DNA from 2 places in the Kitasatospora sp. NEAU-CNBT7 genome. Region 1 is predicted to be linked to the other one. Evidence: predicted binding sites of a transcription regulator. Region 1 holds the regulator's gene; the other holds the start of a gene.
The links. The regulator HrcA, encoded in region 1, represses chaperone genes, less so after heat shock. The targets are predictions, from matches to a motif close to TTNGCACTCNGNNNNNCNGAGTGCNAA.

Region 1 (4,405 bases):
CGTTCCAGCAGCGGGACCAGCTGACGGGTGGTCACCTGGTCGGCCACCTCGGGGAAGCGCAGCCGTCGGGACTGCTTGCCCGCCTCCCGGGCGGTGGCCCGCCACTTGGCGAGCGCCTTGGCGCCGCGCTCGCCCTTCCACTGGGTGATGCAGCGGGAGGCCGCCCACGGGATCACCACGTCGACGCCGACCTCGGTCATGGTCTCCACCGCCAGCTCGCCGCGGTCGCCCTTGGGCAGCGCCTGCACCACCACGATCCGCGGGCCCGGCTCCGGTTCACGGCGCACCGCCGTCACCGTGACGTCCAGGGCGTCCTTGCCCAGCACGGCCGCCACGGTGCCGTCCAGCCCCAGGCCGAGGCCGTCCGTCAGGGTGAGCGCCTCCCCCGCCGTCAGCCGCTTCACCGCCGCCGCGTGGCGCCCCTCCGGCCCGTCCAGCCGTACCACCGATCCGGGCCCGGCCGCGGCCAGCCGGGCGGTCTCGACGACGAACACGGGCGCGGTCATGGGACGAACCTCCGGTGGGACGGGACGGGGGCCCGGCCTGGGCCGGGCGGGAACGGGAAGCGGTGGAAGGCAGTGGCGCCGGAGCGCGCGACACCCCGCCGGCCCGGACGGGCCTGCGGGGTGTCGCGAGGGTCGGCCGCTCGGGCCTCCCGGCGGCTCAGCGGCCGTTGAAGGCGTCCTTCAGGCGGGAGAACAGCCCCTGCTGGCCCGGCGCGAAGTGGCCGGCCGGCCGCTCCTCGCCGCGCAGCACCGCGAGTCGGCGCAGCAGTTCCTCCTGCTCGGGGTCGAGCTTGGTGGGCGTCTGCACCTCGACATGCACTATCAGGTCGCCGCGGCCGCCGCCGCGCAGGTGGGTGATGCCCCGGCCGTGCAGCGGGATCGACTGGCCGGACTGGGTGCCGGGCCGGATGTCGACCTCCTCCAGCCCGTCCAGGGTCTGCAGCGGCACCTGGGTGCCGAGCGCGGCGGCCGTCATCGGGATGGTGACCGTGCAGTGCAGGTCGTCGCCGCGGCGCTGGAAGGTCGGGTGGCTGGTCTCGGCGATCTCGACGTAGAGGTCGCCGGCCGGGCCGCCGCCGGGGCCGACCTCGCCCTCGCCGGCCAGCTGGATGCGGGTGCCGTTGTCGACACCGGCGGGGATCTTGACGGTGAGGGTGCGGCGGGCGCGGACCCGGCCGTCGCCGGCGCACTCCGGGCAGGGGGTCGGCACCACGGTGCCGAAGCCCTGGCACTGCGGGCAGGGGCGGGAGGTCATGACCTGGCCCAGGAAGGACCGGGTGACCTGGGAGACCTCGCCCTTGCCGCGGCACATGTCACAGGTCTGCGCGGAGGTGCCGGGGGCCGCGCCCTCGCCCGCGCAGGTGGTGCAGGTGACGGCCGTGTCGACCTGGAGCTCCTTGGTGGTGCCGAACGCGGCCTCCTCCAGGGTGATCTCCAGCCGGATCATGGCGTCCTGGCCGCGCCGGGTGCGCGAGCGCGGTCCGCGCTGGCCGCCGGCGGCGCCGAAGAAGGCGTCCATGATGTCGGAGAAGCCGAATCCGGCCGCGCCGAACCCGCCCGCGCCGCCACCGCCGCCGTTCGGCGACAGCGGGTCGCCGCCGAGGTCGTAGACCTGCCGCTTGGAGGGGTCGGAGAGCACCTCGTAGGCGGCGTTGATCTCCTTGAACCGCTCCTGCGTCTTGGGGTCCGGGTTGACGTCCGGGTGCAGTTCGCGCGCGAGGCGCCGGAACGCCTTCTTGATCTCGTCCTGACCCGCGTCACGTCGGACGCCGAGTACCGCGTAGTAGTCCGTGGCCACCAAATGCTCCGGTTTGTTCCGCCTCTAGAAGTGCTTGCGACTGCTGCGCGCCGGCCTGCGGCGCGTGTGTCCTACGACTCGGCCAGGATCTGGCCCACGTACCGTGCCACCGCTCGCACCGCCCCCATTGTGCCCGGGTAATCCATCCGGGTCGGACCGATCACCCCGAGCTTCGCCACGCTCTGGTCGCCCGAACCGTAACCGACCGAGACCACCGAGGTGGAATTGAGCCCCTCGTAGGCGTTCTCGTGGCCGATCCGGACCGTCATCGTGGCGTCCGCCGTCTCACCCAGCAGGCGGAGCAGGACCACCTGCTCCTCGAGGGCCTCCAGCACCGGCTGGATGGTCAGCGGGAAGTCGTGTCCGAAGCGGGTCAGGTTGGCCGTGCCCGCCAGCATGATCCGCTCCTCGTTCTGTTCGGCCAGCGTCTCGAACAGGGTGGCCAGCACCGCGGTGACGGTCGGCCGGTCGGCCGGCTCGAACGCGGCCGGGAGCTCCTCCAGTGCCGTCGGCACCTCGGGCAGCGGGCGGCCGCCGGCCTGGCCGTTCAGCCGGGCCCGCAGGTCCGCCAGCACGGTGTCGCCGACCGGGCCCGGGCAGTCGACCATCCGCTGCTCGACCCGGCCGGTGTTGGTGATCAGGACCAGCATCACCTTGGCCGGCGTCAGCTGGACCAGCTCGATGTGGCGGACCGTGGAACGGGTCAGCGACGGGTACTGGACCACCGCGACCTGCCGGGTGAGCTGCGCGAGCAGCCGTACCGTGCGGGCCACCACGTCGTCCAGGTCGACCGCGCCCTCCAGGAAGTGCCGGATCGCCCGGCGCTCGGGGCTGGTCATCGGCTTGACCTCGGCCAGCCGGTCGACGAAGAGCCGGTAGCCCTTGTCGGTGGGGATCCGGCCGGCGCTGGTGTGGGGCTGCTGGATGAAGCCCTCCTCCTCCAGCGCCGCCATGTCGTTGCGCACGGTCGCCGGGGAGACCCCGAGGCTGTGCCGCTCGACCAGGGCCTTGGAGCCGACCGGCTCCTCGGTGCCCACGTAGTCCTGGACGATCGCCCGCAGCACGGCCAGCCTGCGGTCGTCCAGCGGGCGGGCGGCGGGGCGGGGCTCCACCGCCCGGGACGGCTCGAAGGAACGGGGCTCGTCGACCATGGGCACGCACCTCCGTCTTCGTCCGTTGAGCTGTTGAGTGTCCGATATCTGGCACTCCGGCAGGCAGAGTGCCAGGACCTTACCAGCCAGTGTAAGGCCCGGGTCCGACGGCAGGAACGGGCCGCCCAGGTGATCCTGCCCGCATCGCCGGACGGCACCCGTGGCGCATGGTGCCCGGGGCGGCCGCGAGTGGGAGCATCGGAGGCGAGCGCGACGAGCGAGGGAGTGGCGATGTCGACTTCGGGAGAGCACTCCCGGTTCGCCCCCGACCGGGGGCTGACCGGCCGGATGGTCACCACGATGTTCCTGATCGGCCTGGTCTACGTGGGGTTCACCGGGCTGCTGATCGCACTGCTGCGCGGGGCCTGGCCGCTGATCGTCCTGATCTCCGGCGGCCTGTTCGTGGCGCAGTTCTGGTTCAGCGACAAGATCACCGAGCGGGCGATGGGCGCCCACGAGGTCACCCCCGAGCAGTACCCGCAGCTGCACGGCACCATCGACCGGCTCTGCGCACTGGCCGACATGCCCAAGCCCCGGGTCGCGGTCGCCGTCAACGACATGCCGAACGCCTTCGCCACCGGCCGCAAACCCGAGAAGGCCGTGGTCTGCGTCACCACCGGGCTGCTGCGCCGGCTGGAGCCCGAGGAGCTCGAAGGCGTGCTCGCCCACGAGCTCTCGCACGTCGCCCACCGGGACGTGGCGGTGATGACCGTCGCCGGCTTCCTCGGGGTGCTGGCCGGCGCGATGACCAGGATCGCCCTGTACGGCGGGTTCCTGGGCGGCAACCGCAACAGCAACGACAGCACCGCGGCCATCGCGGCGATCATCATCCCGCTGGTCAGCATCGTGGTCTACGCGATCAGCTTCCTGCTCACCCGGCTGCTCTCGCGCTACCGGGAGCTGGCCGCCGACCGGGCCGCCGCCCAGCTGACCGGCCGGCCGAGCGCGCTGGCCTCCGCACTGACCAAGGTGACCGGGCAGATCGCCGCCATCCCGACCAAGGACCTGCGCCAGGCGCAGCCCTACAACGCCTTCTACTTCGCCCCGGCGCTGAGCGCCCGGGAGGCCGCCACCCAGCTGCTGTCCACCCATCCGTCGCTGGAGCAGCGGCTGGCGCAGCTGGCGAAGATCTCGGCCGAACTCGGCCGGTGACGAGGAGCTGGACGTGGGATTCCTGGACGCACTGTTCGGCCGGACCAAGCCGGTCCGGCCGGACCTTGACCAGCTCTTCGGGGTGCCCTCGGCGGCGCTGACCCTGGAGGCGGCCGCCGGCTTCCGCCCGACCGGGCTGGGCTCGGTCTGCTTCGCGGCGGTGGAGGGCGGCGCCTTCGCCGAGGTCCAGCGGCAGGTCCGGGCGCTGTTGGACGCCGACACCCCGAACGGCGGGGTGCCGGTGGAGGCCTCTCAGGACGCCTACGGCTACTCCTGGCTGCTGGCCCGGCACACCGCCG
Region 2 (4,405 bases), on a different contig from region 1:
TGGCGGAGGTGCCGAGGGCCCAGGAGCTGTTCAACGTCGTCTTCATCCTGGTCGTGGTCTTCACCCTGCTCCAGGGGCCGACCCTGCCGCTGGTCGCCAAGCGCCTGCGGATCGGCGAGGGCTCGATCGGCCAGGACCTCGGCATCGAGTCCGCGCCGCTGGAGAAGCTCCACGGCCACCTGCTGTCGGTCTCGCTCGCGGCCGGCTCGCGGATCTCCGGCGTCGAGGTAGGCGAACTGCGGCTGCCCAAGGGCGCCGCCGTGACCCTGGTGGTGCGCGACGGCGCCAGCTTCGTACCGGAGCGGGCCACCGTGCTGCGCGCCGGGGACGAGCTGCTGGTGGTCACCACCGAGGAGGTCAGCGAGGCCGCGGAACGGCGGCTGCGGGCCGTGGACAAGGGCGGCAAACTGGCCGGCTGGCTGCGCGGGCGGCAGGCGGACGGGTAGCCCGGGGGCCGTGATGCGGCGGGCGGCCCAAGGGGCGCGGGGGCCGTGGTGCGGCGGGGGAGCCAAGGGGCGCGGGGGCCGTGGTGCGGCGGGGGACCCAAGGGGCGCGGGGGCCGTGGTGCGGCGGGGGACCCAACGGGCGCGGGGGCCGTACGGGTCGGAACGGCAGGGGTGTGCCGCTGTTCACCTTCCGTTACCAGCTGGGGCTTGCCATGACCCGCTAGGATGAAGGTATATAGGCGTTATCAGCGTTTTCGTTTTCAAGACTGAACCACCCGCAACATCTGCCTGAAGCAGAGTTGGCGCGACCGCTCGGCGGCCGCGGTCCGCAGTTGAACTGAGCTTCTCTGGCCCCCGCTTCCACGATCTGGCCAGCCGGACCCGGTATCTACCCCGGTCGACGCGCGAGAGGACGACTCTCGGCGCCGTCGGGGCTCTTCCCTGCCCTGTTCCGCGCTACCAGGCAGCAGGAAGGACCGACCGTGACGGCCCGCCGAACGGTCGAAAGCCCCGACACCCCCGCCCGGGCGGGCTACGGAGCGCTGCTCCGCACCCCCGGCGCCTGGACGTTCCTGACCCCGGCCTTCGCCGCCCGGCTGCCCTACGCGATGCTCAGCCTGGGCATCGTGCTGCTGGTCTTCCAGACCCACGGCTCGTACGGCACGGCCGGCGCCGTCGCGGCGGTCTCCGCCGTCGCGCAGGCCCTCGTCGGCCCGCAGACCGGCCGGCTGGCCGACCGCTACGGCCAGGCCGCGGTCCTGCTGCCCAGCATCGCCGTGCACGCGGTCTCGGTCGGCGCCCTGATCGCACTGGCCCTCGGGCACGCCCCGGTCTGGACGCTGTTCCTGGCCGCCGCGCCGGCCGGTGCCAGCGTGCCGCAGATCGGCGCGATGGTCCGGGCCCGCTGGGTCGGCCGCCTGTCCGACCGGCCGGCCATGCTCAACACAGCCTTCGCCTTCGAGTCGGTCACCGACGAGTTCACGTTCGTGATCGGCCCGGTCCTGGCCACCGCGATCGCCACCCAGGCGTCCCCCGCCGCCGGCCTGATCGCGGAGGCCGCGCTGACCGTGGCCGGCGGACTCGCCTTCGCCGCCCAGCGGCGCACCGCCCCGGCCCGGCACCCCCGGGTCGAGGGCGTCCAGCGGGTCTCCGCCCTGGCCTCCCCCGGCGTACGGCTGCTGGCCGCCTCGTTCCTGGGCGTCGGCACCGTCTTCGGCGCCATGCAGGTCTCGGTCACGGCCTTCGCCGAGTCGGCCGGACAGGCCGGCGCCAACGGCACCGTCTACGGGATCTTCGCCGGCGGCTCGATGATCGCGGGCGTGCTCTACGGCCTGGTCGGCTGGAAGCGCTCGGCCCGGCAGCGGATGCTGATCTGCTACGCGCTGCTGGTCCTCGGCTGCTCCACGCTGTGGGCGATGCCCAGCCTGACCGCGCTCGCGGTCGCCGGACTGTTCTGCGGCCTCGCCATCGCACCCACGCTGATCACCGGGTACACCCTGGTGGAGACGCTGGTCGCGGACGGCGCCAAGACCGAGGCGTTCACCTGGCTCACCGGCGCCATCGGCCTCGGCCTGGCGATCGGCTCGACCGCGGCCGGCCAGCTGATCGACCTGCACGGGCCGTCGGCCGGCTTCCTGGTCCCGGTCGCCGGGGCCGGACTCGGCCTGGTCGGCCTGGTCACCCTGCGGCAGCTGCTGGTCGCCCCCGGCACCCGGAGCCGGACCGTCGCACGCGGCGGCGGCCTCACCGCGAAGACCGCCAAGATCGCCACGGCGGAGAGCTGATCCGACCGGGATCACACCCGGATCACGCCCGGAGCGCTGGACTCAGTCAACGGAATACCGCATCATTGACCATCGTTAGCACTCATCAGGCCAGAGTGCCAGGGGGAAGTGCAGGAGGAAGAGCAAGTGCCCACGTACCAGTACCAGTGCACCGAGTGCGGGACCGGCCTGGAGGCGGTGCAGAAGTTCACCGACGAGGCCCTGACCACGTGCCCCGAGTGCCAGGGGAAGCTCCGCAAGGTCTTCTCGGCCGTGGGTGTGGTCTTCAAGGGCTCGGGTTTCTACCGGACCGACAGCCGCTCCTCGTCCAGCAGCTCGGTGACGTCCGGGGCCTCCGGCTCCTCGTCCACCAGCGGCTCCTCCACCTCCTCGGCACCGGCCGTCGGCGGCTCGTCCGCCTCGTCGTCGTCGAGCTCGTCCTCGTCGGCGGCGTCCGCGCCGGCCGCGAGCTGAGACTGCGGTAGCGCGGACTGCGGTAGCGCGCCGCGTCCGGATGAGGTGACGCAAGACGTAGGACGGCCCGGTGCCGCCGCGGCGATGCGGCGGCACCGGGCCGTCGCCGTTCGTACGGCGGGGCGGGGAGGGGCCGGGCGCCACGGGGCGCGAGGCGGGGCGCCGGAGCCGGGAGCCACAGCCGGAGCGGGAGCCGGATCCGGTGCCGCCAGGGGCGTCAACGCATCCCTTCGACTCACCCCTGCGGGGGATGGAAGTTATCCACAGGGCGGGGTTGTCCACAGGAATTCGCCCGGGCATTCCCAGGGGTCCGGCGTGGACGCAGGCTGAGTTCCGCAGGCCCGGCCCCGGGCCGGTGCCGATCCAGCCTCGAAGGCGGTGCCCGACCATGACCACGGCAGCCCACCTCACCACCGAGCTCCACACCCACCTCACCCCGCAGTCGGCCCGGCACTCCCCTCCCCCGCCGCCCTCGCCCGAGGTGCCGCCGCGGCAGGAGGTCCCCGACTTCCCGCCGATCCGGCGCGGCGTCGGCGGCCGTCACCGGCTCCGGCAGGCGGTACGGCTCCGGCCGGGCGTCCTGGCCGTCGGACTGCTCGCGGCGGCCACGGCTCTGACCGTCGGGCCACTGCGGCACGGCCCGCCCCCGGGGCCGGCAGCGGCGGGTCCGGCGATCTGCACCCGGGGTGACGCGCCGACGGGGTGACCCGTCCGTCAACCAGGCAGCAGGGCATTCACCCGTAACCGAGCACTCCGGTCGCCGTTCAGCGCAGCATGAAGGGCTTCAAGGAATTCCTGCTCCGCGGCAATGTCGTGGACCTCGCCGTCGCCGTGGTGATCGGCGCCGCATTCACCTCGGTGGTCAACGCCTTCGTGAAGGGCGTCATCAACCCCCTCGTCGGGCTCTTCGGAACGGAGGATCTGGCTTCCTACAGCTCCTGCCTGAAGGGCCCGTGCACGGTCGATGCCGCGGGCAACGTGACCTCGGGCATCTTCATCCTCTGGGGCTCGGTGCTCAGCGCCGCCCTGCAGTTCGTGATCGTCGCCGCAGTCGTCTACTTCGCGCTGATCCTCCCGATGAACCACTTCCTCGCCAAGCGGAAGACCGTCGAGGAGGTCTCGGCCGAGGCCGAGGTCAAGGAGGTCGCCCTGCTCACCGAGATCCGGGACGCCCTGGTCAATCGGCGCTGACCTCCGGCGGCGCCACCGCTGCTCCGGGGGCCCGCCCACGCCAACTCCTTACCGTCCGCGCTCCGAGCCCGTACCGTCCGCGACCGTCGCCCCCCGCACCGCGACGTCGCCGGGCGCCCGACTCCGCCGGTCAGTCCCCGTGGTGGGGCGGCCGCTGGCTCAGGTACCAGTCGAGCCCGCGCCCGCTGCCCTCTCCGCCGCCGGGACGCTCTCCCCAGCCCTGATCCGTGTCGTCGCTGGTCTGCCGCTCCAGCGGGTCCGCGAAGACCAGCTTCGCCCTGGCCGCCGGGGTCTGCGGTTCCTGTCCCCGGCCGCCGTCCCGGGCGCCCGCCCGATCCTTGTCCTGCTCGCCCATCGTCCGCTGCCTCCCGTGATGTCCCTGCGCCTTCAAGCCTAGGCCGTGCCGGCTCGCCCCGGCCGGGTCAGGCAGCGCAGCAGTCGGCCCCGGTACAGCCGTGGCCGTACCGGGGCCCTCAACCCCGCTTCCCTGCCCCCCGCTACCGCTTCGCTGCTCGCCTGCTTCCCTGCCTG

Region 2: a site for HrcA is predicted at 2,306-2,332, ahead of AC2TEW_RS10505 (FmdB family zinc ribbon protein). Genes of this name have one in related genera too.

Annotation. Positions count from the first base shown of each region.
Region 1 is NZ_JBXQQB010000014.1:133,814-138,218, reverse strand. Features, by position in the region: gene AC2TEW_RS19935 (16S rRNA (uracil(1498)-N(3))-methyltransferase) at 1-506, opposite strand, end outside; gene dnaJ (molecular chaperone DnaJ) at 664-1,803, opposite strand; gene hrcA (heat-inducible transcriptional repressor HrcA) at 1,875-2,954, opposite strand; gene htpX (zinc metalloprotease HtpX) at 3,186-4,106, shown strand; gene pspAB (PspA-associated protein PspAB) at 4,120-4,405, shown strand, end outside.
Region 2 is NZ_JBXQQB010000006.1:113,010-117,414, forward strand. Features, by position in the region: gene AC2TEW_RS10495 (potassium/proton antiporter) at 1-446, shown strand, start outside; gene AC2TEW_RS10500 (MFS transporter) at 929-2,230, shown strand; gene AC2TEW_RS10505 (FmdB family zinc ribbon protein) at 2,357-2,683, shown strand; gene AC2TEW_RS10510 (hypothetical protein) at 3,072-3,389, shown strand; gene mscL (large conductance mechanosensitive channel protein MscL) at 3,458-3,874, shown strand; gene AC2TEW_RS10520 (hypothetical protein) at 4,005-4,229, opposite strand.